Regions from separate parts of the Cytobacillus sp. QJM3NY_8 genome, predicted to be linked through region 2. Evidence: riboswitches for the same ligand, from Rfam matches in the RefSeq annotation. Region 2 holds a riboswitch; each other region holds the start of a gene.
The links. Region 2 has a riboswitch for cobalamin ahead of AC0VZ9_RS18500 (ribonucleoside-diphosphate reductase subunit alpha). Riboswitches for the same ligand answer to the same signal wherever they lie in the genome.

Region 1 (3,283 bases), 1.9 Mb from region 2:
GATCTTTCAATTTTTCTGGCAAACAGCAAAACGGCAAAAATGGTTAAAAAGGAAAATAAAATGCTGAATAACGGCAGCGTAAACATTCCTGCAAACGGAATGGATAATCCTAAGAATAATGTTAAAACAGCACCTAGTGAAGCCCCGGATGAAACCCCAATTGTATATGGATCTGCCAGCGGATTTCTTAATAAACCTTGAAAGGCGGCTCCCGCAATTGCAAGAGACGCCCCTACTAAGCCAGCCAGCAAAACGCGCGGCAGGCGAATATTCAAAATGATATTTGAATGCATAGCATCCGTGTTTCCCAATGAAATAAAAGGAAATAGCTCAGCGCTTATTACTCTGATAATCGTCATGGGGTGAACAGACACTGTTCCAATTGAAATCCCCATCAGCATGGCTAAAAGCAGGAAAGCCGCTGCTGTTAGATAAGCTAAAAATTTATTATTTAAATACGTCCGGATATACTGCTTTTGCAAGTTCCTCGACTCCTTCAATAATACGAGGGCCAGAGCGGGTTACCATATCGGAATCAACATCGGCAACATGCTTATTTTTTACTGCGGTTATATCCTGCCAGCCATCCCTTTTCATTACATTGCCAGCAGCATCCTCAGTGTAATAGCCATGAGTTGTGATGATTACATCCGGATTCCGTTCGATAATCGCTTCCGGATCCATTTTCGGCCATCCTTCTTCGGAAATGATATTTTCTGCATTGATGGCACTTAGCATTTCATCCATAAATGTTTTTGTACCTGCTGTATAGATTTCAGGAGCAGGTGAAACTTCCACGAAAACCGATTTGCGGTCTTCTTCTTTTATGCCCTGAGCTTTTGTTTTGATTTCCTCGAGCTTGCTCTTCATATCTGAAACAAGCTGCTCTGCTTCATCCTTCTCTCCCGCTGCGGTTCCAACCATTTCAATGGATTCAAAAACCTGATCAAAGCTCTTTGCATCATTGACAACAAGGACGGTCACACCTGCATCCCTTAATTGCTGAAGGCCAGCTTCGGAATTATGTGCGCTTGACGCGTGAGCAAGGACAAGATCCGGTTTTAAAGAAATAATTTTCTCGACATTAAATTCCATGCCGCCAATCTTTTCTTTTTCTGTGGCTTCGGGCGGGTAGTTATCAAAATCGGAGACTCCGACAACTTCTTCGCCAAGCCCCAATTCAAAAACAATTTCGGTGTTGCTTGGAATCATGGAAACGATTCTTTCGGGCTTGGATTCGATGACGATTTCATTATCAAGAGCATCCTTTATCGTAACAGGAAAAGCAGCCTCTTCCCCGCCAGTATTCTGCCCTTCCTCAACCTTTTTCTCTTCTTTAGGCTGTTCAGCACTCTCGCCGCAGCCTGCTAGCACTCCTGCAGCCAGAAGCATCGTTAATAAAAATGCATAAAACTTTCTCATACTCAGCAATCCTCCTAGAACTTTCGACAAAATTCGGGTGGTGTCTAACACCATCTTAAAAAATAAAAGGCTGGTTCTCATAAGATTTTTTAGCTTACAAACCTAGCGCGTTGATTTCCGCTGCAGGCACTTGCTTTCCGGGGGAGAGATGAGAGCCTCCTCGGCTTCGCCTGTGGGGTCTCTCACTTCCCTCACTTCCCGCAGGAGTCAAGTGCCCTCCGCTGCAATCAACTCAGTGGCAGAAACTAAGTTAGCCACCCATAGACTTTTAGAAACAACCAAATAAAAAACATCCCCTCGGACGGCAAGGAGATGTTGGCATGGTCATTTATCAATTAGTGCAGAAAGGATGGCCGGACCAAACACCTCCCTATCCTCGTAGGTTTATGGGTGCTTAAGAATCAGGCAGGTCTCCTGGCTCATGGTCAATGCGTTCTGCTCCTTCCCATACATTCCTGTACAGTGGATTTACAGACAGCTTCCATTTACAGTGGCGGGACCGCGCTGGAATTTCACCAGCTTCCCTATTAAGTCTTCAAAAGAGCCTGTTTTAAAACCCTTTTGAGAAGACACCTGTTCTATGCGGATATAAAATTTTCTATCTCCGATTATACACCATCACGCAGAAAAAGTAAGAGAATTTTGCTGAATGTTGTAAAAAAGTTCAGAATTCTAGCGCGAGTATATTTTCCATTCCCTTGTTTTCTTATCAAACACAATCTTCGCCTCACATGGCTCTTTCACAATGGCCTCATACTCGTCATACATATCATCCATATTCGCAAAGTCGCCAATAATCCAAATAGGAATTTCTATCCGGACCCGATTCTGTTCGATATCCTTAATGGAAAGTACCGCTCCCTCTTTCATAAGAGACTTTAAGGAAGGCAGGACATCTCTGGTGATAGGAGGATACGTCTTTTTCTTTTTTATGCCAAGGAGCGTTTTTTCGACTTTCATCTGTCCCATTTTACCGGGGATTACTTCCCCAAGCATGCGGTAAAAATCGTTCAGATCGCGATAATATGTACGGTTAAACCAGCCATCATCATGGGCCAGGTACACATAGCGATTGCTCAGATAATTGTAAAAAGGCGGCTTAAGATGTTCCTTGACATGGCCGAGATAAAGAAGCTCAGCAATTGTCTGGCCGGGAAGCTCATTCACCGCTTCCTCTTCCTCGAAATCAATCCAGCAAAAATCGCCATAGCCATATACATCATCCTCAACCAGCCTGCCCAGCTTGTCCCTTGACACATAATCGAACATCGTGTGGGTATTAAAGTCCCCATGTTCAAAACGATGCTTTAACAACAGCAGATTGTTAATAGAATCGGAAAGAGTTTGGGCAAACTCTGCAAACTCAATTCCATAAGTCATCACATACTGATCCTGTTCATTAAGATGGATGTAGATGAGATCACGAATAGCATGATTCCTTCTTTTCAATGACGAAACCTCCGAACCGTTACCCAAAGTGGTGTTTTCAAAGAAAAGCACTGAGCTAGACAGATAAGAATAGCGCAAGCGCCTTCACAAATTAGTAAAAAGACAGCTTCTTTTTGAAACTGCCTGTTAAACATCCAGTATTTTATTCTCTTATTGTAGCAAAAATAACTGAAAATATCTTTGCCGATGAGAAAAAATTTTAAATTGCAGCCTGCCCGGTTTTTTGAAAATACAGGAAACCATCATGCTGATTCATTCGTCTAACTACATGCAGAGAAAAAATGTATTCTGTTCTCCATTGTAAGGTTTATTTTTCTTTGTTAGGATAAAAATGTAAAAAGGTACAGAAACCAGGTGTATACAAATGAACAAGAATAATAGATTCTCAGACCGGTTCGATTGGACGTTATGC
Region 2 (3,283 bases):
AACATAAATGGTGTCCCTGTTTCAAGCTGGCTTCTCATGATGGATTTCATTATATCGATGGCAGGCACTTTTTCCCTTGATAGATTCGGGTTATCTATACACTCTTTATATTTCTGGCGGAATGAACCTTCGCCTTCACCTTCATCATAAAAATCCTCCAGTGAAAAGCCCATTACCTTGCGGACTTCATGGGGATCAAATAAATACCAATATCCCCGGCTTTCCACTTTTTCCATAAACAAATCCGGAATGCAGACACCTGTGAATAAATCATGTGTCCGTTGCCGTTCATCTCCATTATTAAGCTTTGCATCAAGAAACGAGAAGATATCTTTATGCCAGACATCCAGATAGACGCTTATAGCACCCTGCCTCTGTCCAAGCTGATCAACACTGACTGCTGTGTTATTCAGCTGCTTCATCCAGGGAATCACACCTGAAGATGCCCCCTTAAATCCTTTAATATCACTTCCTCTGCTGCGGATCTTCCCTAAATATACTCCGATTCCCCCGCCATTTTTAGACAGTGATGCAATATCGGTATTGCTGTCATATATAGAATCAAGACTGTCATCAACAGTCTCAATGAAACAGCTTGAAAGCTGTCCCCAGTTTTTCCCTGCATTAGCGAGTGTTGGCGTGGCAACAGTCATATACAAACCACTCATTGCCCAGTAAGCTTCTTTAATGAGTTCAAGCCGCTTACCCTTCGGCTCCCTTTTCATCAGCACCATGCTGATGATCATGAACCGTTCCTGTGGAAGCTCATAAAGATTTTTCTGTTTGTCCCTGGCAAGATATCGGTCAGCCAGCATTTTCAACCCCAAATATGTAAATAAGCGGTCATTTTCTTTCTTTATGAATTGGGCAAGTTCATTTATCTCATCCTTTGAATACACATCTAATAAATCCTGGTCATAAATTCCTAAAGCCGTCAGCCGTTCAATTAACGTATAAAAATGTTTGTAGCAATCATCCGGCTGGCATTCTCTATTTTTTCCTGACTCAGTATAGAGCTTCTTAAGAAGCAGACGTGACGCGGCAAAAGTCCAATCAGGCTCATCAATACTTATAAAAGATAAACAATCCAGTATAAACTGGTCATACATTGCTTCCGCTCCCAGCTGGCTCATTTCTTCATACCTTTTTAATAGGTGCTCTATGCCGAGCTGTGGAAATTCTGTCTTAAGTTCTTCTAAAATTTCTATCGGTTGTATGGTTTGGACCATCTTACTTCCTCCTAAAGGCAAAATAAAAATCCGCCCGGAAAATGAGCGGATCAAACGATAGTATAATAGCTGGAAGAAGATGAATAAACGGCCATTACGCGATCGTTTCATCATCTCAATCCCCGAAGATATGAAACTTTCGATCGCCCTGGCAGGTCTCCTGGCTTGTGCTTCACTCTACTTAAAGCCCTTCCCATACAAACGCCATAAAGCGTTTTGTACAGTGGCATGCTCTTTTCGTCTGCACTTACAGTTGCGGGGACAGCTTCGGTTCTACACCGAATTCCCTATTAAGTCCTCATAGGACACCAATCACGATCTATATGTAGTTTTTATTCTTTTTAATATATACTATATATTGTAGATGATTCTATCATATGGAGAAATAGATTACAAATTTTTAATCGTTAATGGACGAAAAAGAACAGGGGGATATTCCCTCTGTTCTTTATTTCTCACTCATGATTTTCCATTTCAATATCATGAGATACCGGCTCAGGGGTAGCCCAAAATGAATCATATACAGCATACCCTGCCATTACAAGAACGAGATACGCAATCGCTGCACCTGCCCATTTTTTCATTTTATCTGCTCCTTTTAATTAAACGTTTTTTCATTTATCGCAGTCTAACGGACAGTATGACCCCACTACAGGGCTCAGAGGAGTCCATGGAGGATGAGTGGGTCAACTGCCCATTGAGGCCCGATTTGTTCAACTAACAATCAGCAGAGAAAAAGAATTCCCGCTGATTGAAGTTTCACTTTATTTTTACTCTTTGTAAACGAAGTGCGTTTAAAACGACAGATACGGAGCTGAACGCCATTGCGGCGCCGGCAAGCCAAGGTGCAAGGAACCCTAATGCAGCTACTGGGATGCCAAGGGTATTGTATGCAAATGCCCAGAAAAGATTTTGTTTTATATTCCTTATGGTTTTTTTGCTCATTAGGATGGCGTCTGCAATACTATTTAAATCCCCTCTCATTAGCGTAATATCAGCTGCTTCCATCGCAACGTCTGTACCGGTTCCGATCGCCATACCAATATCAGCTACAGCAAGTGCAGGTGCATCGTTTATGCCATCGCCGACCATAGCTACTTTTTTTCCCTGGTTCTGAAGTTTTTTTACTTCTTCTGCCTTGCCTTCAGGTAGAACCTCTGCAATTGCAGAGTCTATGCCCACTTCATCAGCTATTGCCTGAGCCGTACGTTTGTTATCTCCCGTAATCATAATGACTTCAATGCCCAGTTTCCTTAAGCGTTTGATTGCATCTCTGGATGTTTCCTTTATTGTATCCGCAACTGCCACGATACCTGCATATTTGCCATCAACCGCGACAAGCATTGCCGTTTTTCCATTTTCCTCCAGTTTTTCCATATCAAGTTTGGCTGACTGGACATTAACGTCGTATTTGTCCATTAATCTTCTTGTACCTATCAGGAGATCTTTTCCATCCACTCTCGCTTTTATTCCATACCCCGGAATAGCTTCAAATTCAACTGGATTAAATAGCATGATTCCTTTATCCTTTATTCCCTTTACTATCGCTTCAGCCAATGGATGCTCAGACTGTTTCTCCGCTGACCCTACAAGCTGGAGAAATGTTTTTTCTTCAACGTTGTGTTCTATAATCACATCTGTTAATACCGGTTTGCCATGTGTAACTGTTCCAGTTTTATCAAGAACGACTGCAGTGATTTCGTGCGTGAGCTCCAGGTGCTCTCCGCCTTTGAAGAGAACCCCATATTCCGCTGCCCGGCCTGAGCCGGCCATTATAGAGGTTGGCGTCGCCAGACCTAGAGCACATGGACATGCAATTACCAGGACAGCAATCAATTTTTCGAGTGCTTCTGCAAAATTTCCAGGACTTACCCATATATACCACACCAGGAATGTAACCACTGCTATGGCCACTACAATGGGAACGAATATCCCAGAGATTCTGTCTGCCATTCGCTGTATAGGGGCTTTTGAACCTTGCGCTTCTTCAACCACTTTAATAATCTGTGACAATGCTGTATCTTTGCCGACTTTAGTGGCTTTAATTTTCAGGA
Region 3 (3,283 bases), 620 kb from region 2:
GCCGTTTCAGCGTTTCTGGGTGCGCTATTGAATGCCTTGCTTTTATTGGCAGATCAGGCTTTTTTCGGTATTCTGCTTAGGATATTAACCGGTGTATCACTCGCTGGTGTATACCCGACAGCTGTTAAAATTTTATCTCAATGGTTTCCGAAAAAACGCGGGCTTGCAGTTGGTATATTAATAGCCGCCTTAACTCTAGGATCCTCTTTGCCACATTTTATTGTTATATTCTCTTCTTCTTTAAATTGGCAATTAGTGATTATTTGCAGTTCAATATTGGCTCTCCTGGCAGCTGTAATTGTCAATTGGGTTTTAACAGATGCTCCAGTAACAACGAAAAAATTACCTTTCTCTTTTAAATTAATAAAAAAGGTAGTTTCGAATAAACCAGTAATGCTTGCGAACTACGGTTATTTTGGGCATATGTGGGAATTGTATGCGATGTGGACGTGGATTCCCATCTTTTTGACTGCTAGTTTTACAAGCTATTCTCCAGGGATTCCTCCCTGGTTCATTGCATTGTCCTCTTTTATTATTATCGGAATTGCAGGGGGGATTGGCTGTGTAGCAGGCGGGCTAGTCTCAGATAAAATTGGAAGAGCAAATCTAACGATTATTTCTATGTGTATCAGTGCCATTTGCTGTATCTTGATTGGCTTTACTTTTGGTCAATATATTTGGTTAACTCTACTCCTTTCTATCATTTGGGGAATGTCTGTCATCGCAGATTCTGCCCAGTTTTCTGCCGCAGTTTCAGAAGTTGCAGAAGTTGAGTATGTAGGAACAGCCCTGACTTTTCAAATGTGCATTGGTTTCCTGATCACTATATTTTCTATAAATTTAATCCCAATTATACAGAGGTTAGTTGGCTGGGAGTGGGTCTTTGCCTGTTTAGCGATTGGACCAATTATTGGCATGGTATCTATGGTCCAGTATAAACGGCATGATTTTAATAATGTCAAAGGGACAATCGGTCATTTTAAATAAATTAAACAACATCTATTTGGTCTAACTTTGTGAATTATATCCCAGCAAAAATTAACTCCTGAATAGCAGAAATAAGGTCTTTTTACCAAATCCTATTTCAAAAAGTCAAAGGCATTAACATAGCATTTAAAAAATTAAGAAAAAAATAATATGTCAAAATTGGTCATTATATGTTATATTAGTAAAAAATTAATATATCAATTTGAATAAGTGCTCACTTTGGTGAGGTAAAAGGGAAACCAGTGAAAGTCTGGTACAGCCCCCGCTACTGTAAAAGCTGATGAAATTACAATGCCACTGAGAAATCGGGAAGGTGTAAGAGTAAGAAGAAGCTTAAGTCAGGAAACCTGCTTATTTAAACGACACTTGCTTTTCGGAGGGAGAAGTATAGGCGGGACAATTATGATCAATTGTTTTTGAGTTTCAGTATGCTAATTTTTATACTGTCATTTCATATGCCTGTATTCCTTTGAAAAGGAGTGCAGGCATTTTTTATTTGGCAAGAAGCAATGAATTTTGAGAATTGTCCGGCGCAGGGCGCCTGCTAAGAGCAGCACGGCAGCAGGCAAGGCGCATGTGCTTTTCTTAATTGGAGGTTACCTATGAAGAAGGGAAAAATCTTTGTTGTCGGCTTCGGTCCGGGCGATCGTGAGCATATAACCAAACGGGCTGTGGATGCGCTGCAGCAGAGTGATTGCATTATTGGCTACAAAACTTACGTAGATCTGATCATGCCATTCGTTACAGCAAGTTCCATTGTGAGCACGGGGATGACTGAGGAGGTATCCCGTGCGCAGGATGCAGTGAAAAGAGCGGAAGCCGGCCATATTGTTTCCGTGATATCGAGCGGTGACTCGGGTGTATACGGCATGGCTGGCTTAGTGTATGAAGTGCTGATCGAAATGGGCTGGACGGAAGAAGAAGGAATCGAAGTGGAAATTGTTCCGGGCATCTCTGCGATTAATTCATGTGCGAGTTTACTGGGGGCACCTGTCATGCATGACTCCTGCACCATCAGTCTGAGTGATCATTTAACACCCTGGACTGTGATCGAAAAGCGCATTGAAGCAGCCGGGATGGCGGATTTTGTCATCGCATTATATAACCCGAAAAGCGGCAGAAGGACACGGCAGATTGTCGAGGCACAAAGGATCCTATTAAAATATCGTTCTCCTGATACACCAGTGGGTCTTGTGAAAAGTGCTTACCGCGAGAATCAGAATGTCATTCTGACTACACTGGCGGAAATGCTTGATCACGATATAGGCATGCTGACAACGGTTGTGATCGGGAATTCCTCCACTTTCTTTTATGACAATAAAATCATTACGCCTCGCGGATATCAAAGAAAGTATACGCTCGGTGAAGAGAAGCAAAGCTTAAAGCCGCATCAGCGTTTAAAAAAGGAAGCGGAGCCATGGGCATTAAATCAGGAAACCGGGGAAGCACAGGCCGGCTACGAGCAGATCCAGAGAAGAAAACAAGAAGCCAGCTCAATGGATATGGCTTTAAAGGCTTTATCGATGGCAACGAAATCGGGGATTGACCAAACACATTTGGTGCAGCAGCCAATCGAAGATATTTTTGAATTTGCAGTAACGCCTGGGGTTGCCAATAAATTTATTACACCAGACCAAATGCGCGTATTGGCAGAAGCTGTTGGCGAGAAAGGCACCATGGAATATACACCGGATCACCGATTTTTAATCAAGATTCCAACTGGACGGCCTCAGTCGATTGTGGAAAAACTCGAACAAAGCCAACTGACAGTCATGCCAGTGGGCGATGTTCTAAATGTAAAAGCCTGCGATTTTTGCTACGGGGAGAAAGCAGAATCCATTCCATATGCAGAGAAAATTGCAGCTGAACTGGGGGGCTTAAAGCTTCCAAAGGAACTGCATATTGGTTTTAACGGCTGCGGTATGGCCTGTTATCGGGCCGTATTTGATGATATCGGCATAGTTTACCGCAAGAAGAAGTTTGATCTATTTATCGGGGCAAAGCCGGTTGGCCGTACAGCCCATGCTGCCCAGCCGGTGGCAGAGGGAATTGAGCCCGATCAGCTGGTGCCGTTATTAAAGGAGATTATCGAAGAATACAAAGAAAATGCGCATCCAAATGAACGGCTTTTTAAATATTTTAAGCGTGTGAAAAAAATTCAGTATTTTACCTATCAGGATATGAGCTCCAAGATCGAAGTCGAACCGGCACCATGCGGGGATTAGGGGGATCTTATGATTTTATTTTTAGCAGGCACAAGTGATGCGAGAGCATTAGCTATTCAATTGAAAAATCA

Region 1: linked by a shared signal. The riboswitch ahead of AC0VZ9_RS01225 (ABC transporter substrate-binding protein) and the one ahead of AC0VZ9_RS18500 (ribonucleoside-diphosphate reductase subunit alpha) in region 2 are both predicted to bind cobalamin.
Region 3: linked by a shared signal. The riboswitch ahead of cobJ (precorrin-3B C(17)-methyltransferase) and the one ahead of AC0VZ9_RS18500 (ribonucleoside-diphosphate reductase subunit alpha) in region 2 are both predicted to bind cobalamin.

The regions. Positions count from the first base shown of each region.
Region 1 covers NZ_CM149681.1:221,747-225,029, reverse strand. Annotated here, with positions in the region: gene AC0VZ9_RS01230 (FecCD family ABC transporter permease) at 1-482, opposite strand, end outside; gene AC0VZ9_RS01225 (ABC transporter substrate-binding protein) at 448-1,422, opposite strand; cobalamin riboswitch at 1,810-2,014, opposite strand; gene AC0VZ9_RS01220 (hypothetical protein) at 2,095-2,871, opposite strand; gene AC0VZ9_RS01215 (FtsW/RodA/SpoVE family cell cycle protein) at 3,236-3,283, shown strand, end outside.
Region 2 covers NZ_CM149681.1:3,598,329-3,601,611, forward strand. Annotated here, with positions in the region: gene AC0VZ9_RS18500 (ribonucleoside-diphosphate reductase subunit alpha) at 1-1,229, opposite strand, end outside; cobalamin riboswitch at 1,364-1,557, opposite strand; gene AC0VZ9_RS18505 (hypothetical protein) at 1,685-1,813, opposite strand; gene AC0VZ9_RS18510 (heavy metal translocating P-type ATPase) at 1,989-3,283, opposite strand, start outside.
Region 3 covers NZ_CM149681.1:2,974,470-2,977,752, reverse strand. Annotated here, with positions in the region: gene AC0VZ9_RS15475 (MFS transporter) at 1-987, shown strand, start outside; cobalamin riboswitch at 1,179-1,356, shown strand; gene cobJ (precorrin-3B C(17)-methyltransferase) at 1,590-3,212, shown strand; gene cobK (precorrin-6A reductase) at 3,222-3,283, shown strand, end outside.